One region of the Aquitalea magnusonii genome, then DNA from elsewhere that is predicted to be linked to it. Evidence: predicted binding sites of a transcription regulator. Region 1 holds the regulator's gene; each other region holds the start of a gene.
What was found. The regulator sigma-54, encoded in region 1, starts transcription at its own class of promoters, with help from an activator protein. The targets are predictions, from matches to a motif close to CTGGCACGCTTCATGCTT.
Positions count from the first base shown of each region.

Region 2: the regulator sigma-54 is predicted to act here: its motif matches at 6,870-6,887, upstream of DLM_RS09740 (nitrate/nitrite transporter).
Region 3: the regulator sigma-54 is predicted to act here: its motif matches at 1,145-1,162, upstream of glnA (type I glutamate--ammonia ligase).

Region 1 covers NZ_AP018823.1:240,489-250,670, forward strand. Annotated here, with positions in the region: gene DLM_RS01220 (sensor histidine kinase) at 1-739, opposite strand, end outside; gene DLM_RS01225 (DMT family transporter) at 923-1,879, opposite strand; gene DLM_RS01230 (NAD(P)H-hydrate dehydratase) at 2,031-3,494, opposite strand; gene DLM_RS01235 (flavin prenyltransferase UbiX) at 3,498-4,118, opposite strand; gene rapZ (RNase adapter RapZ) at 4,186-5,028, opposite strand; gene hprK (HPr(Ser) kinase/phosphatase) at 5,009-5,965, opposite strand; gene ptsN (PTS IIA-like nitrogen regulatory protein PtsN) at 5,958-6,422, opposite strand; gene hpf (ribosome hibernation-promoting factor, HPF/YfiA family) at 6,544-6,867, opposite strand; gene DLM_RS01260 (RNA polymerase factor sigma-54) at 6,940-8,361, opposite strand; gene lptB (LPS export ABC transporter ATP-binding protein) at 8,365-9,096, opposite strand; gene lptA (lipopolysaccharide transport periplasmic protein LptA) at 9,093-9,647, opposite strand; gene lptC (LPS export ABC transporter periplasmic protein LptC) at 9,637-10,182, opposite strand, start outside.
Region 2 covers NZ_AP018823.1:2,032,506-2,042,687, forward strand. Annotated here, with positions in the region: gene DLM_RS09725 (nitrate reductase) at 1-2,624, opposite strand, end outside; gene nirD (nitrite reductase small subunit NirD) at 2,693-3,010, opposite strand; gene nirB (nitrite reductase large subunit NirB) at 3,023-5,479, opposite strand; gene DLM_RS09740 (nitrate/nitrite transporter) at 5,490-6,692, opposite strand; gene DLM_RS09745 (CmpA/NrtA family ABC transporter substrate-binding protein) at 6,946-8,049, opposite strand; gene DLM_RS09750 (ANTAR domain-containing response regulator) at 8,059-8,649, opposite strand; gene DLM_RS09755 (MFS transporter) at 8,791-10,080, opposite strand; gene tcuB (tricarballylate utilization 4Fe-4S protein TcuB) at 10,143-10,182, opposite strand, start outside.
Region 3 covers NZ_AP018823.1:3,242,295-3,252,476, reverse strand. Annotated here, with positions in the region: gene glnA (type I glutamate--ammonia ligase) at 1-1,076, opposite strand, end outside; gene DLM_RS15480 (rhodanese-like domain-containing protein) at 1,360-1,812, shown strand; gene aroE (shikimate dehydrogenase) at 1,939-2,760, shown strand; gene mtgA (monofunctional biosynthetic peptidoglycan transglycosylase) at 2,762-3,448, shown strand; gene mgtE (magnesium transporter) at 3,652-5,055, shown strand; gene prmC (peptide chain release factor N(5)-glutamine methyltransferase) at 5,059-5,883, shown strand; gene DLM_RS15455 (FKBP-type peptidyl-prolyl cis-trans isomerase) at 6,169-6,648, opposite strand; gene DLM_RS15450 (cupin domain-containing protein) at 6,928-7,920, shown strand; gene DLM_RS15445 (hypothetical protein) at 8,253-8,459, shown strand; gene bamC (outer membrane protein assembly factor BamC) at 8,531-9,697, opposite strand; gene dapA (4-hydroxy-tetrahydrodipicolinate synthase) at 9,723-10,182, opposite strand, start outside.

The sequences.
Region 1 (10,182 bases):
CCAGCTTGGCATTGTCTCTTTCCTGGCGTGCCTGTGCTTCGGCACTGGTGCGCATTGCCAGATCGGCGGAAATGCGATCGACGATGCGGTTGAAGCTGTGAGTGACCGCGCCGAACTCATCCTGGCCTTGCTGTTCCAGGCGCAGTGCGCTTGCATCGTCACTGCTGGCGGCCAGATTCAGTGCTTCTTGCAGCCGCTTGAGCGGGGCAAATACAAAGCGGTTGAGGTTGTAGGTCATCACGATGAAAATCAGACCATCCAGTAGCAGGATTTCCAGCAGGATTTCCAGCAAATGCATGTGCTGGCGATGTTCTAGCTGGCTACGTGACAGGTAGACCGTAGCCGTGCCGAGTTTTTCCCGGTTCTGATAAATGATGGGAATGAGCAGGACATCGTCACTGCTGGGCTTTTCCGCCGGTGCCATGTCGCGTAGCGTGGCATTGTCGGCGCTGCGGCTGCGGCCGATGTTCAGGCCGGCATCTCCGGTAATGCGGATGGCCACGACTGAGGCCCAGCCCAGTTCCGCATCCAGGGTAAGGCGAGTGTAGGAGTCGTCCATCTGCCATACGCCATGGGGCAATGACAGTGACAGGCGGGCCTGCAGCGATGCACGCTGGGCCTGGTAGTCTTCTTCATCCTGATTGCGGTTTTGCTTGTACGACAATAGCCCGGTGATTGCCACGACCACCGTTACCCCTATCATCAGCCAGAGCCTAAGCTTGGATTTGATGCTGTTCATTGCTTTTATTATCCCTTTTGCCCTGCTTCATCCTAGGAAGTCTTCCCGCGAAATGCCACTTTTGCTTGTGGTGCATGGTGGCATCGCACCGTTGAGGCTGTCACGGCAATCCAGTGCCAAGTACTGAATTTACCGGCTTATGGTTGTAAATGGCACCACATTCTGTGGCCTGTGGATACAAATTCACTGGTTTTGTCTGCCACTTGGTGAAGATATTTCCCGGTGGTCTGCGGATGCGGCGCTGCCGCGCAAGCGGCCAAGGTTGGGGAGCGGCAGCTTCTGCAGCAATAGCCCGCCCAGGATCAGTGCCAAGCCCAGCAGGGTGGAGGGGAGGATTGGTTCACCCACGACGAAATGAATCAAGACCAGCGAAAGCAAGGGGGAGAGGAAGATCAGGTTGGCAATGCGTGCGGTGCTGTTGGTGAGTTTCATTGCGCTGAGCCACAGGACAAAGGTGAAGCCCATTTCCAGGGCTCCGACGTAGGCGGCTCCGGCCAGTCCCTGCCATGCCACCGCATGCAGTTCTCCGGTGGCGGCGCAGAACAGGAGACTGAGCGGTAGTGACAGCAAGAAATTCAGCGTCAGTCCCAGTACCGGTTCACGCTGGTCCCGCGCATTGAAAATCCAGTAGGCAGCCCACAGCAGGGTGGAGGCCAGGGCGTAACCGACACCGGCAACACTGGAAAAGTGCAGGCTGAGCAACTGGCCATGGGTGCCGATGATCAGTACGCCCAGATAGCAGACGACGGCCGCTGCGCTATCGTTCAGACGCAACTTGTGCTTGAGCAAGGGCACCGACAATAAGGTCATGGTCAGGGCCCAGGTGTAGTTGATGGCTTGCGCTTCCTGTGCCGGAAGCAGTGCGTAGGCCTTGAACAGGATCAGGTAATACAGCAGCGGATTGACCGCGCCCAGCAGCAAGGAGCGTTGCCAGTGCTGGCGCAGGGCTGGCAACAGACTGGCTATGCGTCCCTGGTAGAGCAGGATGCCGAGCAGGCTGGCGCTTGAGGCAAGGCTGGCATAGAGCACCAGCTGTGCTGGCGTCAGATGCGCCAGGCTGATTTTGAAGGCCGTGGCAACGGTGGACCAGGCAAGGACGGCACAGAGGCCATAGGCATAGGCTTTCTTCTGCTGCTGCAAGAGATGTTTCCTCCGGAAGAGGCGGCTATTTTACCTAGCCAGCATGTGCGCCGGAGAAGTATTTCCTTGCCTAAAAGGGCAGAAGGTGCTGCTGTGGGGCATGGTCGATCCGGGAGCCGGGCTGAGCATGGTTGTTTCTTGCCCGTTGCGTTCATTCCTTGAGCAAGCGGTTGAGGATATGACTGCAACGCTGCGCGGTGGCTGATGCGGTCAAGCCGATCGGCCCGCCGGCTTCCTGCTGGTATTCGTCGCCAGCCATGCCGTGTACCCGTACCGCCAGGCAGCTAGCCTCCATGGCCGGCATGCCTTGCGCCAGCAAGGCTGCAATCAGGCCGCTGAGGACATCGCCCTGACCGGCAACGGCCAGAGCGGGACCGCCGCTGGTATTCAGCCGGTATGGCTGTTTGGCGCTGGCAATCAGCGTCCCCGCACCCTTGAGTACCACGACACAGCCGAACCGTTCTGCTAACTGGCGTACTGCGGCAAGGCGGTCTGCCTGAACCATGGTGGTGGTGCAGCCCAGCAGGCGTGCGGCTTCTGCCGGATGAGGTGTCAGGATGGTTTCGTGCTGGCGCATGGCCAGCATGTCCTGCAGTTGACTATCGCTGGCGAGCATATTGAGGGCGTCAGCATCCAGTACCAGTGAGCAAGCGGATGCCAGGGCGTGCTCCAACCATTGCCTTGCCTGCTTGCTCTGTCCCAATCCCGGCCCGGTGGCCAGTACATCACAGTCCGGCTGACTGCGTGCTTGCCGTGCATCATGCAGCATCAGTTCCGGGTAGCTGACATCGACTGGCAGGCGGCCATCCAGGGTCAGCACATGGACTTTGCCGGCGCCGCCTGCCAGTGCGGCCCGCCCGGCAAGCAGGGCGGCTCCCAGCATCCCTTCGCAGCCGCCAATGATGGCTACCGTGCCATGGCTGCCCTTATGGCTGTCACGGCGGCGCTGCAGTGTCCGTCCATCCTGGCGGTTAAGATAGCCTTCGGCTGCCGGCTGCAGCTTGGGGGGGCAGTCCAGATCCGCCAGTTCCACCTGACCGGCATGATCAGCGCCGGCGGCATAAAACAGGCCGGGCTTCAGGCACAGAAAAGTCAGGGTATGTGTGGCATGGATGCAGGCTGCTTGTGCCTGGCCGGTGTAGGCATTCAGGCCGCTGGGGCAATCGAGTGCCAGTTTCTGGCAAGCAAGCTGATCAAGCTGGTGAATGATGCTGAGCCATTTGTCGTCCAGCGCCCGGCTCAGTCCGATGCCGAACAGGCCATCGATCAGCAGGACCGGGGGCGGATAATCATCCGCCAGGTGCTGCAGCGGAATGCCGCCTGCACGGCGCAGGGCCTGATAGGCTTGCTGGGCGGGCGGACTGGCCGGCATCTGTGGCAGCAGGATATCCACGCTGTAGCCGTCTTGCATCAGCAGCAGGGCGGCATACAGCGCATCACCACCGTTATTGCCGGGGCCGGCGGCCACCAGGATGCGGCTGCCCGCTGCCAGATGATGACGGGTCCAGTTGGCAGTGGCGCGTGCGGCGCGCTGCATCAGATCCAGGCCCTGTAATTCGGCCTCTAGTTCCAGCCGGCGCAGGGCGGGCAGGCTCCATAGTGCATCTTGCCGCATGTTTTACTCCTTGGCGGGTTCTCCCCAGCGTGGTGTCAGCGTATGCGGGACACGCAACTGGTCCAGAATGCGTGCCACCACGAAATCCACCATGTCGTCGACACTGGCCGGATGGGTATAAAACCCGGGGGATGGTGGCAGAATGACAGCTCCGAGACGTGCCAGGCTGAGCATGTTTTCCAGGTGGATGACCGACAGCGGGGTTTCGCGTGGCACCAGGATGAGTTTGCGACCTTCCTTGATGCTGACGTCCGCGGCCCGCTCAATCAGGTTATCGCTCATGCCATGTGCAATGGCTGCCAGTGTTCCCATGGAGCAGGGACATACCACCATGGCATCTGCCGGATTTGACCCTGAGGCCACCGGGGCAAACCACTCTTCCCGACCAAAGACGGCCAATTGCTGTGCGCTGGCACCGGTCCGTTGCTGCAGCCATTGTTGTACTTCACTTGGTCGCGAAGGCAGGTGCAGGCCCATCTCCTGCTTGGCCACCACCTGGGCGGCTTGTGAATAGAGCACCCAGACGCGCACCCCGGCGCTGATAAGGGTGTCGATCAGGCGCAGACCATAGGGCAGGCCGGAAGCGCCGGTAAGGGCAACGGTAACGGTTTGTGGCGTTTGCATCAGTATTTCCATCTGCTACCCGCGCTGGGGGCAGCACAGAAAAGTTGCGCGCTTTGCCGTTGGCGGGTCAGGACTCGCGGAACAACTGGCGATGGCGAATCAGTACCTGCTCGGCCGGAAAGGCCCGCGATAGTTGTTCGGCGATGAAGACGGAGCGGTGCTGGCCACCGGTACAACCGATGGCGACAGTCAGATAACTGCGGTTTTCGCGACTGAACTCGGGCAGCCATTTGGCAATCATGCACCGGATGTCTTCAGTCATCTCTGCCACCAGCGGCTGCTGCCCGAAGAAATCGATGATGGCCTGGTCGCGTCCGGTGAAGCGGCGCAGTTCCGGGTCGTAGTAGGGGTTGGGCAGACAGCGTACATCAAATACGAAGTCGGCATTCAGCGGGACGCCATGCTTGAAGCCGAACGATTCGAAAATGATGGTCAGCCTGCTGCAGTCGGCTTCCACTAACTGCTTGATGGCCGTTTTCAGCGCATTGGCAGTCAGCTCGCTGGTATCGATGCGGATACCCATTTCCTGAATGCTGGCCAGCAGTTCCTGTTCCAGTTGAATGCACTCTTCCACCGTGGCACCACTGCCGGACAGCGGATGGCGGCGGCGGGTTTCGGAAAAACGCTTGACCAGGGTTTCCGGCTTGGCTTCCAGAAACAACAGCCGTACATCCATACCCTGCTGACGCAGCTTGTGCATTTCATCCGGCAACGCCCCCAGCGATGGGCTGGAGCGGGTATCCACGCTGATGGCAATCTGCTGATAGCCATAATCGGCATACAGCGACATGGCCTCATGCAGCATGGTGGCCGGCAGGTTGTCCACACAGTAAAACCCGGAGTCTTCCAGGGCGCGCAGGGCGATGGACTTGCCGGAGCCGGACAGGCCGCTAATCAATATCAGGCGCATTTTCCTGATCTCTGAGGAAGTTGGTGTGGCGTTCGATGAATTCACGGGTACTGTCGATGCCGCGCAATTGCAAAATGTAATTGCGCACGGCGGCTTCAACCAGCACTGCCAGGTTACGGCCAGCGGCAACCGGCAACACCACCTTGCGTACAGTGACGCCGATGATGTCCTGGGTTTCCGACTGGATGTTCAGCCGGTCCAGTGCCTGCATGGCCTGATCGTTGGCCTTGACCAGGTGAATAATCAGTTTTAGCACCTTTTTCGGGCGTACGGCGGTTTCACCAAAAATGGTACGGATGTTCAGAATGCCAAGGCCGCGTACTTCCAGGAAATCGCGCAGCAGCGGCGGACAGCGGCCTTCCAGTGTTTCCGGGCCGATGCGATACAGCTCCACCGCATCATCGGCCACCATGCCGTGGCCACGGGAAATCAGTTCCAATGCCAGTTCGCTCTTGCCCATGGCCGAGTCGCCCATGATCAGCACGCCGATTTCCAGCACATCCAGAAATACCCCGTGCAGCACGGTGGAAACCGCCAGCGCACGTGCCAGATAGATGCGTAGCACATCCATCAGGTAGGGGCTTTCCAGCGGTGTGCTCATCAGCGGCACATTGTGGGTGTGGCAGTAATCACGCAGCAGCTTGGGAACCTGCTGCCCATTGGCCACCATCACCACCGACATGGTCTTGTGGAACAGTTGGTCCAGCGCGGTCTTGGCCGCGGATTGCTCCAGCCGGTTCAGGTAGTCGACTTCGGCCAGCCCCAACACTTGTACCCGGTTGGGGTGAATGAAGTTGAGGTGGCCAACCAGGGCCAGGGTAGGACGCTGCTCGTCATTGCCGATGGGGCTGTCGGCACCACCGGTGCCGGCCACCCACGTCAGGTTGAGCTTTTGCTGATTGTCCTGATACAGCCGACGCACGGTGATACTAGGCATTATTGCTATTCCATGCAGTGAGCAGCTGGTAGAGCTCGGAGCGGTTGGTGGCGGTCAGTAATTGTTCACGCAGCTGTTTGCTGGAGAAAAGCTGGGCCAGTTCCGATAGTACCTGCAGGTGCAGATCGGTTGCCTGCTCTGGTACCAGCAGCACAAACAGGCTTTGTACCGGCTTGCCATCCGGGGCATCGAACGGAATGGGATTTTTCAGACGGATGAATACGCCTGCGGCTTCCTTGAGCCCTCTGGCACGGCCATGTGGAATGGCCACGCCCTGGCCCAGGCCGGTGGAGCCCAGTTTTTCCCGCGCAAACAGGCAGTCGAAAATTTCACTGCGGGCAATGCCGTGGGTGTTTTCGATAAGGAGGCCCACCTGCTCGAAGACGCGCTTCTTGCTGGCGACATCCAGGTCCGGGAGGATGTGATCCTGTGTCAGGATTTTGCCAATCAGGCTCATAGGAATGTATGCACGCGGCTACAAAAACTGGCCAATTCTACGTTGCCTTCATCAAAATGAAAAAGGCTCCGTGCAAATAAAAACGGGAACCCGTTGGGTTCCCGCATCGTCGGTCAGGTGATTACAGGGATGCTTCCGGCTGAACTTGCGGAGTGGCGCGATGCTCGCTCTGTTTTTCCTTGTGCTTGAGTACCTGTCGATCCAGCTTGTCCATCAGCGCATCGATGGCAGCGTACATGTCGGAGTCGGTGGCTTCTACGTGGATATCCTTGCCGGATAGGTGAACGTTGACTTCCGCTTTCTGCACCAGCTTGTCCACCGACAGCGTGACGGTGACGTCGATCACATGGTCGACATGGCGGGTGATACGTTCCAGCTTGCTTTCCAGAAATTCACGCAGTGCCGGGGTTACTTCGAGGTGGAGACCGGTTACTTTGAGGTTCATACCCTAACTCCTTCTTGTGTTGACTGCCCGGTCGGGTCGGCCGGGCGAGCGGATATTCTTACAAGGCGTGTTTCACAGTGCCTTGCGCAGATTGACCGGCGGTATCTGCATAGCTTCACGATACTTCGCAACGGTGCGTCTTGCAACCTGTATGCCTTGTTTGCCCAGTTCATCGGCGATGGCGCTGTCGGAAAGTGGCTTGGCCGGGTTCTCGCCATCAATCATGCGGCGGATGTGGGCCTTGATGGCGGTGGCCGAGCATTCGCCACCGCTGTCTGTTTCCAGGGCGCTGCCAAAAAAGTATTTCAGCTCAAACAGGCCGCGCGGGCAGAGCAGGTATTTCTGGGTGGTGACGCGTGAGACCGTGGATTCATGCAGTCCCAGCTCGTCTGCGATGTCGCGCAGGATGAGCGGGCGCATGGCCACTTCACCGTGTTCAAAGAACGCTTGCTGTCTTTCGACTATAGCTTCTGACACTTTCAGAATGGTGTCAAATCGTTGCTGGATGTTCTTGACCAGCCATTTTGCTTCTTGCAGCCGACCGGTGAGTTCTCCTGCGCCGCTGCGGTTTTCCGACAGCATCTGTGCGTATAGCTGATTGACGCGCAGGCGTGGCACTGCCCCGTTGTTCAGTTCTGCCACCCAGTGGCCACGGCGTTTGCGCACGGTGACATCGGGAATGACATAGTGTACGTCTTCGCCGCCAAAGCCGGCTGCAGGGTGCGGGGTGAGTCTGGCAATCAGTTGCTGGGCCTGGCGGATGGCGTCGTCATCCACCCCCAGGATGCGCTTGAGGCGGGTGTAATCGCGGTTGCCAAGCAAGGTGAGGTGTTCGGCCACAATCTTGCGTGCCAGCGCATGGCCGGGCTCTTGCCGGGGCAGGCGGTCCAGTTGCAGGCTGAGCGATTCGGCAAGGCTGCGCGCAGCGATGCCGGCGGGGTCGAATTGCTGTAGCAGGCGCAAGCCGACCATCAGTTCGTCGCTTTCCAGTTCCAGTTCCAGCGGCAGATTGCTGGCCAGCTCTTCCAGATCCACGCTCAGAAAGCCGTTGTCGTCCAGCTCTTCGATCAGTAGCTGCACGATGGCCTGATCGCGGGTGGGGAGGGTAAGTTCTCCCAATTGCGCCAGCAGGTGTTCGCGCAGGCTGACCGGGCAGGGGACGTTGAGCATGGGGTCGAATTCATCGTCGCCATCATTACGGCGACTGCCGCTACCCCAGTCGGTCAGTTCGCCGCTGCTCTCGCTGTGGCTGTCGCCATCACTGCTGTCGGAGGCCGGGGTGGTGGATTCTTCGCCGCTGCTGGCCGTTTCGCTGCTGGGGCTGTCTGTTGCGGGCAGGTCGTCGCCGCGCTCCAGCATGGGATTGTCCAGCAAGAAGCGCTCCACCTCGGTTTGCAGGTCGAGCGTGGACAACTGCAGCAGCTTGATCGACTGTTGCAGTTGCGGAGTGAGGGTGAGTTGCTGTGAAACCCGGAGCTGTAGTGACTGTTTCATGGTTTACAGGTGGAAGTGCTCACCCAGGTAAACCTGGCGCACTTTCTCGTTGTTGACCAGTTCTTCCGGCTTGCCGGATGCCAGCACCGAGCCATCGCTGATGATGTAGGCCCGGTCGCAGATGCGCAGGGTTTCCCGGACGTTGTGGTCGGTAATCAGTACGCCGATGCCACGCTGTTGCAGGAAAGTGATGATTTTCTGGATGTCGATGACGGCAATCGGATCCACCCCGGCAAAAGGTTCATCCAGCAGGATGAAGCGTGGCCGGGTGGCCAGTACACGGGCAATCTCCACCCGGCGTCTTTCGCCGCCGGATAGCGCCAGCGCATTGCTTTCGCGCAGGTGGGCGATGTTGAGGTCGTCCAGCAGCAGGCTGAGTTCCTGTTCCAGCTTGTCGCCTTTGTAACCGGCAATTTCCAGTACGGCGGTGATGTTTTCCTCCACCGTCATCTTGCGGAAAATCGAGGCTTCTTGCGGCAGGTAGCCCAGGCCGAGGCGGGCGCGCTGGTGAATCGGCAGGTGGGTGATGCTGTTGCCATCCAGTGTGATTTCGCCTTCATCTGCGCCGATCAGGCCGACAATCATGTAAAAGCTGGTGGTTTTGCCGGCACCGTTGGGGCCGAGCAGGCCAACGACTTCTCCGCTATGAATCTGCAGGGCCACATCCTTGACCACCGTGCGTTTCTTGAAGCGCTTTTTCAGTCGCTCGACTTTCAGAATGCTGGGGCCGCTCATGGTGCGTTTCCGTCGGGTTTCTTGGCGGCAGGGCTGTTATCCCTGGGCTTGGGCTGGATGATGGCGGTGACGCGGCCACCGTTGCTGCTGGCTCCGCTGCTGACCTCATACATCTCGGTTTCGGTGTTGTAGGTAATCACGTTGCCGATGACCAGATCATTGCCGCGCTTGACACGGGCATTGCCGGTGAGGACGGCGACATGGGTGACGGTGTTGTAATCCAGCTGGTTGGCCTGGCCTTCAATCCAGTCGTTCTTGCCATCCATTTTCTGGCGGAACGTTACCTGGCGACCAGTGGCTTGCATGGTCTGGTTCCCCTGCTTGTCCTGGCTGACGGTGGCGCGGTCGGCATTGAGCTTGAGCGTACCCTGGATGATGATGACATTGCCTTGCCATACGGTGACGCCTTTGAGCTGATCGAGATTGCCGCGGTCAGCGCTGATTTCGATGGGCTTGTCACGGTCAGCCTTTTCGGCATGGGCAGTCTGGACGGTGCCCAGGCTCAGTGCCAGCCAGGCCAGCCGGATAAAGCGGCGGCAGTTATTTTTCATAAGTGACCTTTGCATTGGACAGCAGTTGCAACTGGCCGGCCTGCTGTTGGTAGATGAAGCCGACGGCGCTGCCGCTGGACTTGCCGTAGTAGAAGTGGGTGAGGGCTTCGGACTGGGCAATATGGCGTATGGTATCGATACGCATATTGCTGCTGATCACGCGGGTTTCCTGCTGATTGGCCGTGGCGGGCTGGATCAGCGTGACTTTCTTGTCGAACAGTGCCTGCTTGGTCTTGCTGTTATAGCGACCGCTCTCGCCAATGGCGTGATAGGCCAGAACACCGTTTTTGTAGCTTTGCAGGTCCGGGCTTTCAAAATAGGATTCGGTGCGATCCGGGTATTGCCACATGCGACCGGCGATCAGCTTTTCCTGCAACATGCCCTTGGGGTCAAAGCGGGTGGCCATCACGCCATCGGCAACCACCTCGGGCTTATTGGGGTCCAGGTCGCGCTTGTTGGGTTGCCAGCGGGATACCACGTCCAGCCAGACGGTAAGCAGGCCAGTAATCAGAATCAGCAGAATGGGAAACAGACG
Region 2 (10,182 bases), 1.8 Mb from region 1:
TTGAGGTGTGCCACACTCTCGCCCCGCTCCAGACATTGGCGGATGGCGGTTTCGCCCACTTGCCGGCACTGGCAGACGATTTTTTCCCGCGCTACGGCACGCTGCCCGGCCGGGGCAAACACAGTCAGGCGAGAGCCTTGCCATGCCTCCCCCGCTTGCAGTTGCTGCAGCAGGCTGTCCGCTGCCGGGACATCGGTCGCACTGCTGCTGGCAAACACAAAGCCAGACAGACGGCCATCGGCCCAGGCTACGCGCTTGACCACGCCACGCCGGTCGTCACGGTACTCCAACACATCCGGACCGGGGTGCAGGCCCAGCACATCCAGCAACTGTTGCAGCCAGTCAGCCAGCGCCGTCGCATGCGCGGCGCGCAACAATAAGACATCCGGGCCGTGCAGCGCAATGGCGGCATAGCTGCACTGGCAAAGAAGCGGTGCCAGCCGCGCCTGCATGGCCGGCAAATCATCACAGCGCAGCGCCGCCGTCACCCGCCACGGCAGGCTGATTTTTTCCACCTTCACCGCCGCATGCTTGAGTTCCGGCTGGAAGGACTGGTCATCCACCTGCGGCTGGCTGGCCTCGTTAATGCCACCACTATTGAGAAACTGGCCATTCCAGTGCATGGCCGCAAACACCGTGCCGCCGGGCAGTTCGCGGCTGATGGCAAGCGGCAGCACCAGTTGGCCGCGCTTGCTGCTGATGCGGACCAGATCGCCCGCCTGCAGGTCACGCCGCGCGGCATCGTCCGGGTGCATCTCCAGTGCCGGTTCCGGACAATGGGCAAACAGTTGCGGCAGGCGGCCGGTGCGGCTCATGCCATGCCACTGGTCACGCAGGCGGCCCGTCAGCAGGCGGAAGGGGTAATGCGCCGACACATTCTCTGCCGGTGGCTGATAACGCACGGCATGAAAACGGGCGCGGCCATTGGCAGTGGCAAACACGCCATCGACATAACGCCGCGCCTGGCCTTGCTCCGCGCCAGCGGGTAGCGGCCATTGCTGCGGCCCGGCGCTATCCAGCACCGCATGGCTCAGCCCGCTGATGTCCAGATCACGCCCGGTGGTGAGTGCGCAATGTTCGTCAAACACGCTGGCGACTTCGGTATCAGCAAACAGGCTGGCAGCGCCGGGATACAGCAGCACCTCCAGACGGCGGGCAATCTGGCTGACAATCCAGCCATCGCTTTGCGCCTCGCCCGGTGGTGGCACGGCGGCACGCACCCGGCTGATGCGGCGTTCGGAATTGGTGACCGTGCCTTCTTTTTCACCCCAGGTGGCTGCGGGCAGCAGGATGTCGGCCAGCGCGGTGGTGTCGGTATGGGCAAAGGCGTCCTGCACCACCACCAGCTCGGCCCTGGCCAGTGCGGCGCGTACCTGTGGCAGGTTGGGCAGCGAGTGTGCCGGATTGCTGCAGGCAATCCAGATGGCCTTGATGCGCCCCTGCTGCAATGCGTCGAACATGGCAATGGCCGGCAGGCCAGGCGTGGCGGACAGCCGCTCGGCCGGCACGCCCCAGTGGGCGGCTACTTCTGCCCGGTGCGCGGCATTGTCGATATCGCGATGCGCCGCCAGCATGGTGGCCATGCCACCTACTTCGCGCCCGCCCATGGCATTGGGCTGGCCGGTGAGCGAGAACGGGCCGGCACCCGGCTTGCCGATCTGCCCGGTAGCCAGATGCAGGTTGATCAGCGCCAGGTTCTTGTCAGTACCGTGGCTGGACTGGTTCAGCCCCATGCAGTACAGCGACAGGCTGGCCGGGCTGTGGCCAAACCACTCGGCAGCCTGAATCAGGTCTTCTTCGCGGATGCCGCAGATTTCCGCCGCCATTTTCGGCGTGGTGTTGCGCACCATCTGCTTGAGTTCGGCAAAGCCTTCGGTATGGGCGTGGATGTAATCCTCCGCCACCAGCCCTTCCCAGATCAGATGATGCAGCATGCCGTTGAACAGGGCGACATCGGTGCCGGGCTGGATCTGCAAATGCAGGTCGGCCATGACTGCGGTGTCGGTGCGGCGCGGGTCGATGACAATCCAGCGCATGTCCGGCCTCGCCGCGCGCGCTTCTTCCAGCCGACGCAGCAGCACCGGGTGGGCGTAGGCCAGATTGCTGCCGGCAAACAGCACGCAGTCGGCCTGTTCCAGATCGGCATAACAGGTTGGCGGGCCATCGGCACCAAAGGCTTTTTTATAGGCAGTAACGGCGCTGGACATGCACAGGCGGGAGTTGGTGTCGATATTGTTGGTGCCCACCACGCCCTTGGCCAGCTTGTTGAACAGATAATAGTCCTCGGTCAGCAACTGGCCAGACACGTAAAAAGCCACCGCGTCCGGCCCGTGCTGGCGGATGATGCTGGCAAAACCTGCCGCCACGCTGTCCAGCGCAGCGTCCCAGCCAACGCGCTGGCGCGGCGCGTGGCGGGTGGGCCGCATCTCCGGGTACAGCGCACGGCCACTGTCGCTGGCGGCACTGGCCGCCAGGTTCAGCCCCTTGCTGCACAGCCGGCCATAATTGGCCGGGTGCTGCGGGTCGCCCCGCACACCTGTTATGCGCCCGTCTTCGCTGGCAATCAGCACGCCACAGCCTGTACCGCAATAGCAGCAGGTGGAGCGGGTTTCAGTCCTGCCCATTTTGCCCATCCTTTTCTGATGACAAGGTCCCGTTGCAAGCCGTTGCAACCCGTTGCCATCCGCCTTGTTCACAAGCCCAGCAGTACCATGCCCTGTTCCAGTTTCACCGGAAAATGGCGGGCGCAGCCCTCGTCCGGCGCGCGTGCTGCGCCGCTGGCCAGGTCGATATGCCAACTGTGCAAGGGACAGGTGACGCCATGGCCATGCACCATGCCCTGGCTCAGCGGCCCGCCCTTGTGCGGGCAGCGGTCCAGCAGGGCAAATACCTGGTCGTCATGGGTGCGGAACACCGCCACATTGCCGCTGGCGCGTTCCACCACCCGGCTGCCTTGCGGCGGAATGTCGGTAAGGGCGCAAATCTGAACCCAGTGTTGGCTGTCTGTCATGCTGTGCGCTCCTCAGGCTTCCAGTTTGATCGGAATGAATTCGTTTTTCTGCGCCCCGGCAATGCGTGCCGCCCATGGATCGGGCAGGCCTTGCAGCGAGAACAGCAGCCGCTGGTACAGTGCCTGGCGGCTGGCGGCATCGGCCACCACCCTGGCCTTGATGACATCCAGGCCGACGCGGGCGATGAAGTGTACGGTGCGGTCCAGGTAATAGGCTTCCTCGCGGTACAGCTGCAAAAATGCGCCGCTGTATTCCTTTACCTCCTCGGCGGTTTTCACCTTGCACAGGAACTGCGCCACCTCGGTCTTGATGCCGCCGTTGCCGCCGACATACAGTTCCCAACCGGAATCCACCGCAATCACCCCCACGTCCTTGATGCCGGCTTCGGCACAGTTGCGCGGGCAGCCGGACACCGCCAGCTTCACCTTGTGCGGCGACCACATATTGGCCAGCATGGTTTCCAGATCAATCCCCATCTGGGTGCTGTTCTGGGTGCCAAAGCGGCAGAACTCGCTGCCGACGCAGGTTTTCACCGTACGGATGGATTTGCCGTAGGCGTGGCCGGACTGCATGCCCAGGTCTTGCCAGACATTGACCAGGTCTTCCTTTTTCACGCCCAACAGGTCGATACGCTGCCCGCCTGTCACTTTCAGCATCGGCACCTGGTATTTGTCGGCCACGTCGGCAATGCGGCGCAGCTCGCTGGGGGTGGTGACGCCGCCCTTCATCTGCGGAATCACCGAAAACGTACCGTCCTTCTGGATATTGGCGTGTACCCGTTCGTTGACGAAGCGGCTTTGCGGGTCGTCCACCGCCTCGTGCGGCCAACTGGACAGCAGGTAGTAATTGATGGCCGGACGGCAGGTGGCGCAGCCATTGGGGGTGCGCCATTCCAGAAAGTGGAATACCTCGGCATGGGTCAGCAGGTGCTGTTCGCGGATGGCCTTGCGCACTTCACCGTGGCTGCGCTCGGTACAGCCGCACACCGCCTTGGTCTTGGGCGTTTCCTGGAAATCGGTACCCACCACGCTCATCAATATCTGCTCCACCAGGCCGGAGCAGGAACCGCAGGAGCTGGCGGCCTTGGTGTGCTTTTTCACCTCGTCCAGCGTGAACAGGCCCTTGTCCTTGATGGCCTTGACGATGCTTCCCTTGCACACGCCATTGCAGCCGCAGACTTCGTCGCTGTCCTGCATGCAGGCGGCCTTGCTCTGGCCCTGCACGCCGGCATCGCCAATGGCGGATTCGCCAAACATCAGCGTGTCGCGCAAATCCGCCACCGAACGGCCTTCGCGCAGCAGCTTGAAATACCAGGCACCGTCGGCGGTATCGCCATACAGGCAGACACCGGCCAGCTTGTCGTCCTTGATCACCAGCTTCTTGTACACGCCGCCAGCCGGGTCGGACAGCACGATATCCTCCATGCCCTCGCCGCCCATGAAGTCGCCAGCCGAGAACAGATCAATCCCGGTGACTTTCAGCTTGGTGGACAGCACCGAGCCCTGATAGCGGCCAATACCCAACTGGGCCAGATGGTTGGCGCACACCTTGGCCTGCTCGAACAAGGGCGCTACCAGTCCGTAAGCGACACCGCGATGGCTGACGCATTCGCCCACTGCATACACGCGCGGGTCGTAGGTTTGCAGCGCATCGCTCACCACAATGCCGCGCTCGCAATACAGGCCGCAGGATTCGGCCAGTGCGGTATTGGGGCGGATGCCCACCGCCATCACCACCAGTTGCGCGTCTATCTGCTGGCCATCGCTAAAGCGCACCCCGGCCACACCGCCCTGGCCATCGTCCAGAATGGCCGCCGTCTGCTTGCCCAGCAAAAAGCCGATGCCACGTTTTTCCAGCGCCCGGCGCAGCAAGCCACCGGCCACTTCGTCCAACTGGCGGTCCAGCAGCCAGTCGCCCAGATGCACCACGGTCACGTCCATGCCGCGCAGCTTCAGGCCATTGGCAGCTTCCAGCCCCAACAGGCCACCGCCAATCACCACCGCCTGACGCTTGGTCTTGGCGGCCTCCATCATCAGCTCGGTATCGCGGATGTCGCGATAGCTGATGACACCATCCAGATCCTTGCCCAGCACCGGCAGGATGAAGGGTGTGGAGCCGGTGGCCAGCAGCAGGCGGTCGTAAGCCGCCTCGGTGCCATCCTCGGCGAGGACTTTGCGGCGCACCCGGTCGATGGTGGCAACGTTCTTGCCCATGTGCAGGGTAATGCCGTGCGCGGCATACCATTCAACACTGTTGAGGATGATGTCCTTGAAGTCCTGCTCCCCGGCCAGTACCGGCGACAGCAGGATGCGATTGTAGTTAGGGTGGGGTTCGGCACCGAATACGGTGATGTCGTACATCTCCGGGGCCAGCGCCAGTAATTCTTCCACGGTGCGGATGCCGGCCATGCCATTGCCCACCACCACCAGTTTTTGCCGGGTCTTGCCCTGCAGTTCTGCCATATTCATCCTGCTCTCCTTATACCCGTGCCGCCGCCACGCGCCAGCCACTGCGCCAGCGTTGTTTCACCCCGGAGAGGCTCAGCCAGGCCAGGCAGCACAGGCAGGCAAACAGCCACAAACCTGCTGCATAAGCACCGGTAGCCTGCTTGATGGCGCCCAGGCTGGCAGCCAGCGCAAAGCCGCCCACCCCGCCGGCCATGCCCACCAGGCCGGTCAGCACGCCGATTTCCTTGCCAAAGCGCTGCGGCACCAACTGGAACACCGCGCCATTACCGGCCCCCAGGCACAGCATGGCCAGGATGAACAGCAGCAGTGCCACCGATGGGCCACCCACATTGAAACCGGCCGCGCCAATCAACAGCGCACAGCACAGATACACCGCCAGCAGCGAGCGGGTGCCGCCCAGACGGTCGGCCAGCATGCCGCCCAGCGGGCGCATCACCGAACCGGCAAACACGCAGGCCGCGGTATACAGCCCTGCGGTTTTGGCATCAAAAGCAAACTGGTCGTGAAAGTAACCCGGCAGCGCGCTGGCAAAGCCGGAGAAGCCGCCAAAGGTCATGGAATAGAAAAACATGAACCACCAGGCGTCCTTTTCCTGCAGCACCGCCAGATAGTCGGCCAGCTTCTTGGCTGGCGGCGCATTGGGCGCGTCCTTGGCACAGCAGGTAAAGATCAGCAGCGCGGCAATGAGCGGAATGCAGGCCAGGCCGAACACGTTCTGCCAGCCAAACGCCAGTGCCAGTGCCGGAGCAAACAGCGCGGCCAGCACGGTGCCGGAATTACCCGCCCCGGCAATGCCCATGGCCGTACCCTGGTGCTGCGGCGGATACCAGCGCGAGGCCAGCGGCAGCGATACCGCAAACGAGGCCCCGGCCACGCCCAGGAACAAGCCCAGCAGCAGCGCGCCACCCAGGCTGGCAATGCCGATCTGCCAGGCCGCCAGCAAGGCGGCAATCACCACCAACTGGCCGATGATGCCGGCAGCGCGCGCGCCGATGCGGTCCACCAGCACGCCCATCAGCAGGCGCAGGATGGCCCCGGCCAGAATCGGCGTGGCCACCATCAGCCCGCGCTGCTGGGTGGACAGATGCAGTGCGGTGGCGATGGGCACCTGCAAAGGCCCCAGCAGATACCACACCATGAAACTGAGGTCGAAATACAAAAAGGCTGAGAACAGGGTTGGCTTGTGTCCGGCTTGCCAGAAAGTGCGGTCCATGTAGTGCTCCTGTCGGGGAAGCGTGCTTCCCGCCAAATGGCCAAAACAAAAACGGCGTCCTCCCTGACGTTAAAGTCAGGAGAGGACGCCGTTGTCCGGGTCGGCAATGGCCGCCGTTGGCCGCTGCCGCGATGTCTGGTGCAGGCGGCACGCCATTGCGCCGCTGCAAGATGATTAATGCAAAGAGCGTGCCAGCAGAAAACTGGCGCAATCGGGCTGATTCAAGCCGGCGGCAGCAAGATACCGCACCGCATCAGTGCGCTGCATGCGGCAGCGCACCAGCACAGGGCGCACCGTCTGCCGGTGACGGCCAGCGGCTGCCATCCATCAGCACGCTATGGCGTGCGCCGGCTGCCGGCAGCGGCACACCACAGGCCCGCGCCGCCTGCTCGTACAATAGGGTCTGGTTGACGGCGGCCACCAGCGCCTGGTCGGCCCCGCCCTGCCACATACCCCAGCGGCGGTATTGCTGCAAGAACCACAGCCCGTCAGTCAGATAGGGATAGTTGACCCGGCCCTCATCACAAAAGCGCAGCGAAGCGGCATCGCTGTGGGTCCAGTGCTGCAAGATAGTCTCCACCGGCATGCCCAGGCAGTCATCCTCGGCCAGCCAGGCGGCAGCCTGCGCATGGTTTTCCGGCTGATCCAGCCAGTGACTGGCCAGCAACAGCGCCTGCACCAGCCGCCCGGCCAGCTCCGGCTGCTGCTGTGCCAGCTCGCGGCGGCAGGCCAGCACCTTTTCCGGATGATCCGGCCAGATGACGGCGCTGTCGGCCACCAGACTGGCCACACCACGCTGCTGCGCCAGCGCGTGCCAGGGCTGACCGGCGCAGAATCCATCCAGCACCCCGTCCTGCATGGCATCGCCCATCTGCGCCGGTGGAATCACCACGCAGCGGGCATCATGCAAGGGATGGATGCCTTGCGCCGCCAGCCAGTAATACAGCCACATGGCGTGAGTGCCGGTGGGAAAGGTATGCGCCAGCACCAGCGGGCGGCCAAGCTGCTGGCTGAGCGCGCGCAGGCTGAGACCCTGGCGGTATTGCTGCGCCAGGTTTGGCGACAGGCTGATGCCCTGCCCGTTCTGGTTCAGCGTCAGCAGGATGGCCATATCGCATTGCGGGCTGCCCAGGCCCAGTTGCATGCCGTACACCAGACCGTACAGCGCATGGGCGGCATCCAGTTGTCCGCTCATCAGCTTGTCGCGCACGGCAGACCAGGACGGCTGGCGCTGCAGGCAAAACTGCAGGCCCAGCTCCCTATCCAGCCCCAGCTTGCGGGCCACCACCAGTGCGGCGCAGTCGGTCAGCGCGACAAAGCCCAGGTTCAGCGTGTGTAAGCTTGCAGCAGCAGTCATGAAAGGCTTTCAGCCCAGCAGTTTGCTGGAGTTGATCAGTTGTCGGGACAGTTCGGCCAGCCGCAGGCCGTTTTGCATGGCCTGGCTGCGCAGCAGCGCATAGGCTTCCGCCTCAGTCAGTTGGCGGCGCTCCATCAGGATGCCCTTGGCGCGCTCAATCAACTTGCGCTCCGCCAGTTGTTCTTCCACCTCGGCCAGGCGCTTTTTCAGCCTGGCGTCTTCTTCAAATTTGACCCGCGCCATGTCGATGATGGGTGCCAGGCGGCTGGCCGCCACCTGGTCCACCACATAGGCAGTAACCCCGGCACTCACCGCGGCCTGAATGGCGGCCAGCCCGCCTTGCTCGGCAAACATCACCACCGGGCGCGGCGCGGCATGGCCCATCAGCGCCAGTTGTTCCAGCGTGTCACGCGAGGGGGATTCGGTATCGATGATGATGATGTCCGGGGCCTGGCTGTCCACCAGTTGCAGCAGCTCGGCAGCGCCCTGGGCCTGGGCAATCACCAGATAGCCAGCCGCCGTCAGCGCGGCATGCAGCTGCGCCATCGGGCGGTCGGTATCGTTGACCAGCAACAGTCGTAATGCAGAAGAAGCAGTCATGGCGGCATCGGCAAGTGATTAGCCCAGACTTTGCAATATTCGTGCCTGCCGGCCAACTGCAGCCAGGCAAGCCCCCGCTGCCGCATGCGGGAGCCTGCCCCCGCCGACTGGCAAGGCTGCCGACGGTGCGCCGTGGCGGTATCAGGCTGGCTTGCCGTGTTTGCTGCGGAACAGCCGCTGGCTGGCAATCAAGGCAGAAGCGGCGGCAAACAACAGCCAGTACGCCGGTGAACTCTTGCTGTGCGTCATTTCCACCAGCGCGGTGGATACCGCCGGGGTCAGGCCGCCAAAAATGGCGGTGGCCAGGCTGAAGGCCAGCGAAAAGCCCACGGTACGTACATACACCGGCATGACCTCGGTCAGCGCCGCCACCATCGCGCCGTTATACATGCCAAAGAAGAAAGAGAACCACAGCAACACCGTCAGCAGCCGGGCAAAGCTGGGAGCCTCTGCCAGCCAGGCCATGGCCGGATAGGCGGTGAGCAAGGCCAGCAGCGAAATGCCCAGCAACAGCGGCTGGCGGCCAATGCGGTCGGACAGCGCCCCGCCGACGGGCAGCCAGCAAAAGTTGGACAGGCCCACGCACAGGGTGACAACCAGGCTGTCCTGCGCACTCAGGTGCAGTACGCTCTTGCCAAAAGTCGGGGTGTAGACGGTGATGAAGTAAAACAGCGTGGTGGTAAGCGACACCAGAAACATGCCCGCCACGATGGTGCGCCAGTGCAGGCCGATGGTGCCAAAGATTTCACGCAGGCTGGGGCGGTGCTTGCGCGCCAGGAAGGCATCGGTTTCCTGCAAGGAACCGCGCAGCAGGAAAATCAGCGGGATGATCAGACAGCCGATGAAAAACGGCACGCGCCAGCCCCAGGCGGCAATCTGCGCCGGGCTCAGCCACAACTGGATGCCATAGCCGATGGCTGCCGCCACCACGATGGCCACCTGCTGGCTGGCCGACTGCCAACTGGTGTAAAAGCCCTTGTGACCCGGCGTGGCAATTTCGGCCAGATACACCGACACCCCGCCCAGTTCCACCCCGGCGGAAAAGCCCTGCAGCAAGCGGCCCAGCAGCACCAGCAAGGGCGCGGCCAGGCCGATCTGGCTGTAATCCGGCACAAAGGCAATCAGCACCGTGCCACAGGCCATGATGCCCAGCGTCACGATCAGCCCCTGACGGCGGCCAATGCGGTCCACATAACTGCCCAGCACGATGGCACCGAGCGGGCGCATCAGGAAACCGGCACCGAAGACGGCAAAGGTCAGCATCAGCGAGGCAAACTCGCTGCTGGTGGGGAAAAATGCCTTGCTGATATAGCTGGCATAAAAACCGAACAGAAAAAAGTCGAACTGTTCGAGAAAATTGCCACTGGTCACGCGCAGTACCGCACCCAGTCGGGACTGGGCGGGGTGCTGGCTGGCTGGCGCTTGTTGCATGAGTACTCTCCTTTGTTGCGTTGTGTTTATTGCTTTTTTGAATAATCGGGCGCGGCGGGCTGTCAGCGGCGTTGACGCTTTTCGATCGCCCATTTCAGCAAG
Region 3 (10,182 bases), 1.9 Mb from region 1:
CGGCGTGCCTTCGGGTTGGCCACGTGCGGGATACGGATGGAAGCGGAACGGTTCTTGGCGGAGTAAGCCAGTTTCACCGGAGCTTCGTAGTGCGGAACCAGACGCTTGTAGGAGTTGGTACCCGGGTTGGTGATGGCGTTCAGCGCCTTGGCGTGCTTGATGATACCGCCGATGTAGTACAGGGCGGTGTCGGACAGGCCGGCGTAGCCGTCGCCAGCAAACAGGTTCTTGCCGTCTTTCCAGATGGACTGGTGAACGTGCATGCCGGAACCGTTGTCACCAACGATGGGCTTGGGCATGAAGGTAGCGGTCTTGCCGTAGCTGTGTGCCACGTTCTGAACCACGTATTTCAGGATCTGGGTCCAGTCGGCACGCTGGGTCAGGGTGCTGAACTTGGTACCGATTTCCATTTGGCCGGCAGTGGCCACTTCGTGGTGGTGTACTTCAACCGGAACGCCCAGCTCTTCCAGCAGCAGAACCATGGCGGAACGCAGGTCTTGTGCAGAGTCAACCGGCGGAACCGGGAAGTAGCCACCCTTCACGCCCGGACGGTGACCGGTGTTGCCACCTTCGAATTCTTCGGCGGAGGCCCAGGCAGCTTCTTCGGACTTGATCTTCACGAAGCAACCGGACATGTCGGTGCCCCAGGTGATGCTGTCGAATACGAAGAATTCCGGTTCCGGACCAAAGTAGGCGGTGTCGCCCAGGCCGGATGCCTTCAGGTAAGCTTCAGCGCGCTTGGCGATGGAGCGCGGGTCGCGGTCGTAACCCTTGCCGTCAGCCGGGTCGATCACGTCACAAGACATGAATACGGTGGGTTCGTCAAAGAAGGGGTCGATCTTGGCGGTGGCCGGATCAGCCATCAGCAGCATGTCGGAAGCCTGGATACCCTTCCAGCCGGCGATAGAAGAACCGTCGAACGCGTGGCCGCGCTCAAACCATTCATCAGCATCTTCCAGCAGCACGTGTGCCGGGATGGTAACGTGTTGTTCTTTACCACGGGTATCAGTAAAGCGCAGGTCTACGAACTTGACGTCGTTTTCTTGAATCAGCTTGACTACGTCTGCAACCGCCATGAATGTTCTCCTAAAGGCAACGTGCATCGAAAGCAATATTGCTTGATAAAGATGGTACGCTTCGACTCAAGCATGAAGCGTGCCAGGCTAAGAACGCTAATTTAATCATTGTGTCACAGGGTCTGCGACCCGGCTAGTCATTCAATACGCACCAAAATGGGATGCTGCATGGTTGAATTGCACCATCATGGTGCTTTGCTTGTGCCCGCTCCTGGGCAGGCTGGCAAGCCTGCCATACGGCAAAGAATGACACGGCCTCGTTACAAGGAAAGGAAGGTCAACGATGGAACAAACAACCCTCATTCTGCAAACTGCCGCCGAACGTGCGGCAAGCCAGCAGCTTGCTTATCAGGGCGCGCTGACGCCGCCTGAAGCCCATTATCTTACCCAGCATTTGGAAGGCGCCGTGCTGGTGGATGTACGCAGTGCGGCTGAATGGCAATTCGTTGGTGTAGTGCCCGGCGCGCTACGCATCGAGCTGCGCACTTTCCCCGGCATGCAGCCCAATCCGCAGTTCTCTGCCCAATTGCAGGGCGCAGTTGGCAAGGATGCGGTGCTGCTGCTGATGTGCCGCAGTGGCGTGCGTTCGCATGAGGCTGCGGTATTGGCCGCCGCCGCCGGTTACACTCGGGTTTACAACGTGCTGGAAGGCTTTGAAGGGGACAAGGATGGGCAGGAACACCGCGGCAATCTGACCGGCTGGAAGGCTCATGGCCTGCCCTGGGTGCAGGGCTGAGCTGCGCTGGATTGTTGGGACAGGGGTATTGACCGGTTGATGTTTATGACGTTACACGGCAAAGTGCTACCTCAGCAGATGAACCGCACAATGCGGTAGCACCACAGGAATCCAAGAAAGCTGATCATGACCAACCGTTACGCCGTCATCGGTAACCCCGTTTCCCATAGCCAGTCTCCGTTCATTCATAGCGAGTTTGCCCGCGCCACCGGCGAAGCCGTGCAATATGAAAAGCTGTTTGCCGAGCTGGACAAGTTCAACGAAGTGGTTGGCCAGTTTGTGCAAAACGGTGGCCTGGGCCTGAATGTCACCCTGCCGTTCAAGGGCGATGCCTTCCGCATGGCGCAGGAAGTGACCGAGCGCGCCCGTGCCGCCGAAGCCGTCAATACCCTGACTTTCCGTGATGGCAAAGTCTATGGCGACAATACTGACGGTGTCGGCCTGGTGCGCGATATCGTGGAAAACCTTGATTTCCCGATGGAAGGCAAAAGCATCCTCATCCTGGGTGCCGGTGGTGCTGTTCGCGGCGTGCTGGAACCGATTCTGGAGCAAAAGCCAGCCAAGGTGACCATTGCCAACCGTACCTTGATCAAGGCGGAATCCATTGCCCATCATTTCGCCCCCTGGGGTGAGGTTCAGGCCAGTGGTTACGAGGCGCTGGAAGGCAAAACCTTCGACATCATCATCAACGGGACTTCCACCAGCCTGCATAATGAAATCCCGCCGCTGCCGGCCAACATCTTTACGGCGCGCACTCTGGCTTACGACATGGTGTACAGCAAGGGTCTGACGCCTTTCCTGAAACGTGCGCAAAGCGAAAACGCCGGCATGCTGGCCGATGGCCTGGGCATGCTGGTGGAGCAGGCTGCCGAGTCCTTCCATATCTGGCGTGGGGTCAAGCCGGATACACGCAAGGTCACCAATATGCTGCGAGAAGTGCTGGCTTGATTTGATGCGGCTCATTTTCAAGATCATGGCGGTCCTGGTGGCCGCCATTGTGTTGTACAACCTGTGGATCTTCGGTCACATCGTTTACTGGCGCAGTCATAATCCTTCCGCCAGTGCCTTCATGAACGAGCAGTTGGCCAAACTGCAGGAAGACGACCCCGAGGCTGCCTTGCGGCAGAAATGGGTGCCGTACGCCCAGATTTCCCCCAATCTCAAACGCGCGCTGATTGCGGCGGAAGATGCCAAGTTTGCCGATCACGAAGGCTTTGACTGGGATGGCATCGAGGCGGCTTTCGAAAAGAACCTGAAGCAGGGGCGCATCGTGGCGGGTGGTTCCACCATCAGCCAGCAATTGGCAAAAAACCTGTTTCTGTCCAGCAAGAAAACACCATGGCGCAAGCTGGAAGAGGCCGCCATTACCGTGATGCTGGAGAAGGTGCTGGATAAACGCCGCATTTTCGAGATTTACCTCAATGTCATCGAGTGGGGTAACGGTGTATTTGGGGCCGAAGCCGCTGCCCGCTATTACTTCCATACCAGCGCTGCCCGGCTCTCCGCGGGGCAGGCGGCCAAACTGGCTGCCATGGTGCCTAATCCGCGTTACTACGATGAGCATCGCAATGCGCCGGGCTTGATGAAGAAAACCCGCATCATCCAGCGTCGCATGGCGTTTGCCGACCTTCCCTGAGATACCCCTTGCTGGAAGGCAAGGGGGCTTCATGTTACAATCCCGCTCCTGTTTATACGTTCTGCCGCGCCGAAAAGGCGTGGTATTGCACATGGACTTACCCAGTTACCCCATAGCCTCTGGCTCCCCCGTTTTTCCTTGTTGATTCCCGCCGTTACGACCGTGTAGCCCAGTCTCCGTCGCCATGGCGGAAGGAGTTGTGCTTGTCGGTTATCGAAAAAAAACAAACTGCTGAACGATTGAGCGAAAGCCTGGCTGAGGTGCAAAGGCTGATTGCGCTGCATCAGGAAAATGATGCTGTCGCCCCTGCCACTTCACCGGCACTCGATGATCTGCAGCAAAGGCTGCAAAACCTGCATCCGGCAGATATCGCCTACATTCTCGAAGCCCTGCCGCTGGAAGAGCGGCTGCTGGTCTGGAATCGCGTCAAGGCACAGCAGGATGGTGACATCCTGCTGGAAGTTTCCGATGCCGTCCGGGAAACCCTGATCGAGTCCATGGCCCCGGACGAACTGGTTGCCGCTGTGCGTCAGTTGGATACCGATGAGTTGGCAGACCTCGCCGGCGATCTGCCGCGGCAGGTGGTTTACGAAGTCATGGGGGAGCTGGATGAAGCCGAGCGTGAGCAACTGCAATCGGCACTGTCCTACCCGGAGGGCAGCATCGGTGCCCTGATGGATTTTGAGCTGGTGAAAATCCGTGCCGATGTCAGTTGTGAAGTCGTATTGCGCTATCTGCGCCGTTTTGACGAGCTGCCGCACCAGACCGACAAGATTTTTGTGCTGGACGCCAATGAAGTGCTCTGCGGGGTACTGCCCTTGCGCAGCCTGTTGGTGGCCGATCCGGAAGCCATGGTGGCCGACGTAATGGCGACCGAGGTCGTATCCTTCCAGCCAGAAGATGAAGCGCGAGACGCGGCCCTGGCATTCGAGCGTTACGATCTGGTATCCGCACCTGTTGTCGATGAGCGCGGTGCGCTGATTGGCCGCCTGACCGTGGACGAAATGGTCGATGTGATGCGCGAGGAGTCGGACAGCGAAGTGCTGAATCTGGCCGGTTTGAAAGAAGAAGAAGACCTGTTTGCACCGGTGATCGACTCTGTGAAGAACCGCTGGTCCTGGCTGGCCATCAATCTGTGTACCGCCTTTGTTGCTTCCCGCGTGATTGGTGTGTTTGAACAATCCATCAACCAACTGGTGGCATTGGCTGCGCTGATGCCTATCGTGGCCGGCATTGGCGGTAACTCTGGCAATCAGACCATCACCATGATTGTGCGCGCGCTGGCCATGGGCCAGATGCAGGTAAGCCAGGCTTGGCGCTTGTGGCGCAAGGAATTGGGGGTCAGCATCATCAATGGACTGATATGGGGCGGGGCCATCGGCCTGATTGCCTGGCTATTGTATGGACGCCTGTCATTGGGGCTGGTGATGCTGGCTGCCATGACGCTCAACCTGATGCTGGCCGCCACCATGGGGGTGCTGATTCCTTCCCTGATGCAAAAACTGGGGCGGGATCCCGCACTGGGCTCCAGCGTGTTGATCACCGCCTGCACCGATTCCGGTGGTTTTTTCATTTTCCTTGGCCTGGCCACCATTTTCCTGCTTTGAATGATGCTGACCCTTGCACAGGCACTGCGCTGCCATCCACTGCCCCGTCTGGAGGCACGCATGCTGTTGCAGCATGTCCGTCCGGGCCTGACCCATGCCCGCATGATTGCCGATCCTGATCTGCAGCTCACTGAAAGTGAAGCTGCCCAGTTTACGCAGCTGGCACAGCGCCGCCTGCAAGGCGAGCCGATGGCCTACTTGCTGGGCGAACGCGAATTCTATGGTCGCAACTTCCGGGTTACACCTGCGGTGTTGATCCCCCGCCCCGAGACCGAGCATCTGGTAGAAGCCGCCTTGCAGCGCGTGGCCGCTGTCGCACCAATGCGCGTGCTGGACCTGGGCTGTGGCAGTGGTGCCATTGCCGTTACCTTGGCACTGGAAGCCCCGGTATGGCAGGTGCAGGCGGTTGATTTGTCTGCGGCCGCACTTGAAGTTGCCCGTGGCAATGCCGAACAGTTGGGCGCGGTGGTCCACTTTCATCAGGGAAGCTGGTATCAGCCACTGGCCGGGCAGGGCGATTTCGACCTGATTGTTTCCAATCCGCCGTATATCGAACAGCACGATCATCATCTGGACGAGGGTGATGTCCGTTTTGAACCACGCATGGCCCTCACGGATGAAAGTGACGGTCTGGCCTGCCTGCGCGAAATCATTGCCGGCGCCCCCCTGCGATTGAAGCCGGGTGGTTGGGTCATGCTGGAGCATGGCTATGATCAAGGTGAGGCGGTGCGGCAGCTCTTGCGGCAAGCAGGCTTGCAGGCGGTGGAAACCCTGCTTGATCTGGCCGGGCTGGATCGGGTGTCGCTGGGCCGGAAAGCGGTCGCCTGAGCCGACAGGCTGGTGCGCCATCTGTGGCCTGCCTTGCTCCGCGGGCCAGCAAGCTGCCAGGCGTTTCGCTACTGCCATTGGCAGTCTTTTGCCTTGCATCAAGGGGAAAGGCCGATTCTGAAGGCATGCTGGCGCCAGCCTGAAAGCCGTCATCACGGCAAGCTCCATGGCTGAAGCCGGGGATGGCGGAGGCCAATTGAAAACTGGCGCAGCCTGTGAACCGGATTGCGGTCAGGACTGCGCCAGTCTTGAACCGGCACTACGGTGTAGTGCCAGGCTTAATGCTTAATGGTGGTGGCCATGTGCGCCGTGAACGTGGCCGTGGCTCAGTTCTTCGGCAGTAGCGGCACGCACTTCGGTAACCTTGGCAACAAAGCGGATAGTCTGACCTGCCAGCGGATGGTTGGCATCCACGATGGCTTTGCCGTCGGCGATGTCGGTGACGCGGAACAGCAGAACATCGCCGGTTTCCGGATCGTCGGCTTCAAACATCATGCCGACTTCAACATCAGCCGGGAAGACGTCCAAGTCTTCGACACGAACCAGCTCTTCTTCCGGATCGCCGAAGGCATCATCCGGGGTCAGCTTGACGTCGACGGAGTCGCCAACGCTCTTGCCGTGCAGGGCCTCTTCAACCAGCGGGAAGATGCCATCATAGCCACCGTGCAGGTAGGCAATGGGCTCTTCGGTTTTGTCGAGGAGGGTGTTCTCCGCGTCGAACATCTCGTAGTGGAGGGTAACGACGGTGTCTTTGGCGATTTGCATCAGAAATTGTCCGGAATGAAATGAAAAACCTTGTCAGGGCAAGGCGGGATACGCCTCTTGGCCTGCAAGTAATCGTGCGGGAAAGCCGCTTGAACGTATTGTAAACCATAGATGGGCTCGTAAGCCCGTGAAACTGCCATGAAAACGATGACATTGCTGGGGGGGCTGACCCCTGAAGAGTTTCTGAGCGAATACTGGCAAAAAAAGCCTTTGCTGATTCGTGGTGCGCTGACTGAGGTTGGGCCGCATGTTGATTTCAAATGCCTGTCCGAACTGGCGATGCAGGAAGATGTGGAGTCACGCCTGATCGAAAACCGCAACGGAAAATGGCACCTGGAGCGTGGCCCCTTCCGTCCCGCTCGATTCCGTAAGCTGGGTGAAACCGACTGGACCATCCTGGTGCAGAATGTGAACCACCACTTGCCGCATATCGACAAGATTCTGTGGCAATTCGATTTCATCCCTTTTGCCAGGCTGGATGATCTGATGATTAGCTATGCGCCACCTGGTGGCACGGTTGGTCCGCATTTTGATTCCTACGATGTTTTCCTGTTGCAAGTGGGGGGGCGCAAGCGCTGGCAGATTTCCTCGCAAGCGGATGACGATTTCATTCCGGATGCCCCCATCAGGGTTTTGCAGGACTTCCGTGTGGAAGAGGAGTTTGTGCTGGAACATGGCGACATGCTCTATCTGCCACCCAAATGTGCGCATTATGGGGTGGCGCTTGAGCCGGGCATGACTTACTCCATCGGTTTTCGCGCGGCACCGACGCAGGAGCTGGCAACGCAGTTTCTGGTGTACATGCAGGACCACATCTGCCTGGAGGGCCGTTATGCCGATCCTGAATTGCAACGTCAGCCAGACCCGGCGCGCATCAGCGATGAAATGGTAGATAAAGTCAGCCAGATGCTAAGTCAGATTACTTGGGACAAGCAGACGATCAGCGACTTCCTTGGACACTATCTGACCGAACCGAAGCCGCATGTGTTTTACGATTCACCAGCAGAAGAGCTGGATGAGGATGAGTTTGCCCAAGAAGTAGGGCTGCTCGGGATTGAACTGGATCGCAAAAGCCTGATTCTGTTCCATGATGAAATGTTCTATTGCAATGGTGAGGTTCTCGAAATCGAACCGAATGATGTTGCACTGTGGCAACAATTTGCCAATCAGCGGCATTTGTCCCCAGCCGACATCAGGCCGTCGTTATTGGATGCGCTGTACGAAGGATATCTATCTGGATATTGGCATTTGCCGCAGTCTGTAGCAAAATAACCACATCAGATGTTCAAATGTACACATGGCAAGGCATCTACCGGTCAAGCATCGGCGTTCAAACGCTCATTTTGCCGGGAATGCTGCGCTGCGGAAGGTTGCAGTGGGATTAGTGGCGTTTTTGCTGGTCTGCCCCCCTACACAGCAATTTTTTTCGTGATACAATTTGCGCACTGAAAGATTTTCAGTCGCCCAGTCATTTCCAAATACAGCTTGGGCGATTAAATTGACGTCTTGTTAACTTATCTTTAAAGGTCAAGAAAAAATGAAACAGTCGCTCCTCGTTGCTGCCCTGCTGGCCGTTGCTCTGTCCGCTTGCGGTAAGAAGGCTGATGCTCCGGCTGAAGCTTCCGCTCCTGCTGTTGAAGCTTCCGCTCCGGCTGCTGACGCTTCCGCTCCGGCTGCTGACGCTTCCGCTCCGGCTGCTGACGCTTCCGCTGCTGCTGCTTCCGCTCCGGCTGCTTCCGCTGCTCAGTAATTCAGCGCGAAAGCACCAAAAACCGGCTTCGGCCGGTTTTTTTACGTCCATGGCCTGCTGATTGTGGTTCCTCCGGTATTCAGGCATGAAAAAAGCCCGCTTGCGCGGGCTTCTTGCTTTCCTGCGGCGGGCTTACTGTAGTTCAGTCTGCAGCTTGGAGAGAACCGACTTGGCAAAACTGTCAGACAAGGGTTTGCCTTGCTTGTCCAGTACCACAAGGGTACTGCTGCCGCTGTCTGCTTCCTTGATCTGAATCCGGTATTCCGGGCTGGATGAATTGGCCTTCTCGGCAGCATCCTTGCTCTTCCAGAACGCCAGGCTGGACCAGAAACCACCGCTGCTGGAGGCTTCGTCCTTCTTGTCTAGTTCGCCCTTGGCGGGTTTGACGAAGTACAGACCTTGTGAGCGATCGCGGTCGTTCACCACCAGACCAATGCGGTCCAGTGCCAGGCCGACACGACGCCAAGCGCGGTCAAAGCTATCGTTGATATTCAGTGTGCCACCCACAATGCTGTCTTTCGGCTTGTCGGCAACGACCTGGGTTTTCTTGACGGCTTCCTTGGCCTGCTCTTCGCTGATGCCCATGCGGATCATGAAACGGCCCAGCAGTTCGGCTTCCAGATTCGGGTCTACCGGACGCGGCTGCCACATGGTGTCCGATTTGCCTTCGTTAATGAAGGTTTCGTACATGCCGCGATGCGAGAAGTAGATTTCAGTGCCGTTGGCGGTCTTCTCAAGCCGGATGCGGAACTTGTCGCGCTCCGGTGTCGACATGGCACCACCCAGGCCAACGGTTTCCATCAGCTTGCGAATGCCATCGGATGGCAGCTTGGCGCGGTTTTCCGCCCAGTCGGTTTCCATGATGCCAAGATCAGGCTCTTCGGTTTTTATGACAAAACCGTTTTCCTGCCAGAACGCCTTCAGCACTGGCCACAGTTCGGCAGGAGACTTGCCCTTGACCTCGAGCCAGCGCTGTGTGCCAGCGCGTTCCATGGTGATGTTGTTGATGCTGTTGACGGCAATGGTATTGCCGGTAACAGCAGCTTGTACGGCAGGTGCCTGCTGTGCAGCTGCGGCAGCATTGCTATTGGCCAGGGCCGAGGCACTACCGGTTGTCGGGATGACGTACTTGTTCTGAATCTGCGGCGCAGTCAGATCAGGCGGGACTTCCAGTGAGTTACCTGCCTTTGGCGGCTCGGCGGACTTATAGTCCAGTTTCTTTTCCAGCGGGTTGGAGGTGCTGCAACCAGCGAGAATGCCGGTTGCCAGCAGAATCGCGGCGGGCGCGCTTCGTTTCATGCGGACTCCCTTGTCGTCAGGGGGTTTAAATGAGTTCAGCCTGTTTCATGGCGGCGGTCAGCTGCGGGCGCAGGTTGTCCGACATCACATGAAGGGGGAGGCGGATGCCTGCAGGAATCATGCCCAGCTCTTGCAGTACCCACTTGGCCGGAATCGGATTGGGTTCGGCAAACAGCTGTTTGTGCAGACCTTGCAACTTGTCATTCAGCTCACGTGCCAGTGCTGCGTTGCCGGCAATCGCGGCGGCACACATCTGGCTCATCAGTTTAGGTGCAACATTGGACGTTACTGAAATCACGCCATTGCCACCGCACAGCATGAAAGCCATGCCGGTGGCGTCATCGCCGGAGTACAGCGCGAAGTTTTTCGGCACACGGCTGATCAGGTCGCAAGCGCGGCCGATATCACCCGTCGCATCTTTCAGTCCGATGATGCCGGGTACTTCGGCAAGACGCAGAACGGTGTCGTTGTTCATGTCGGCAACG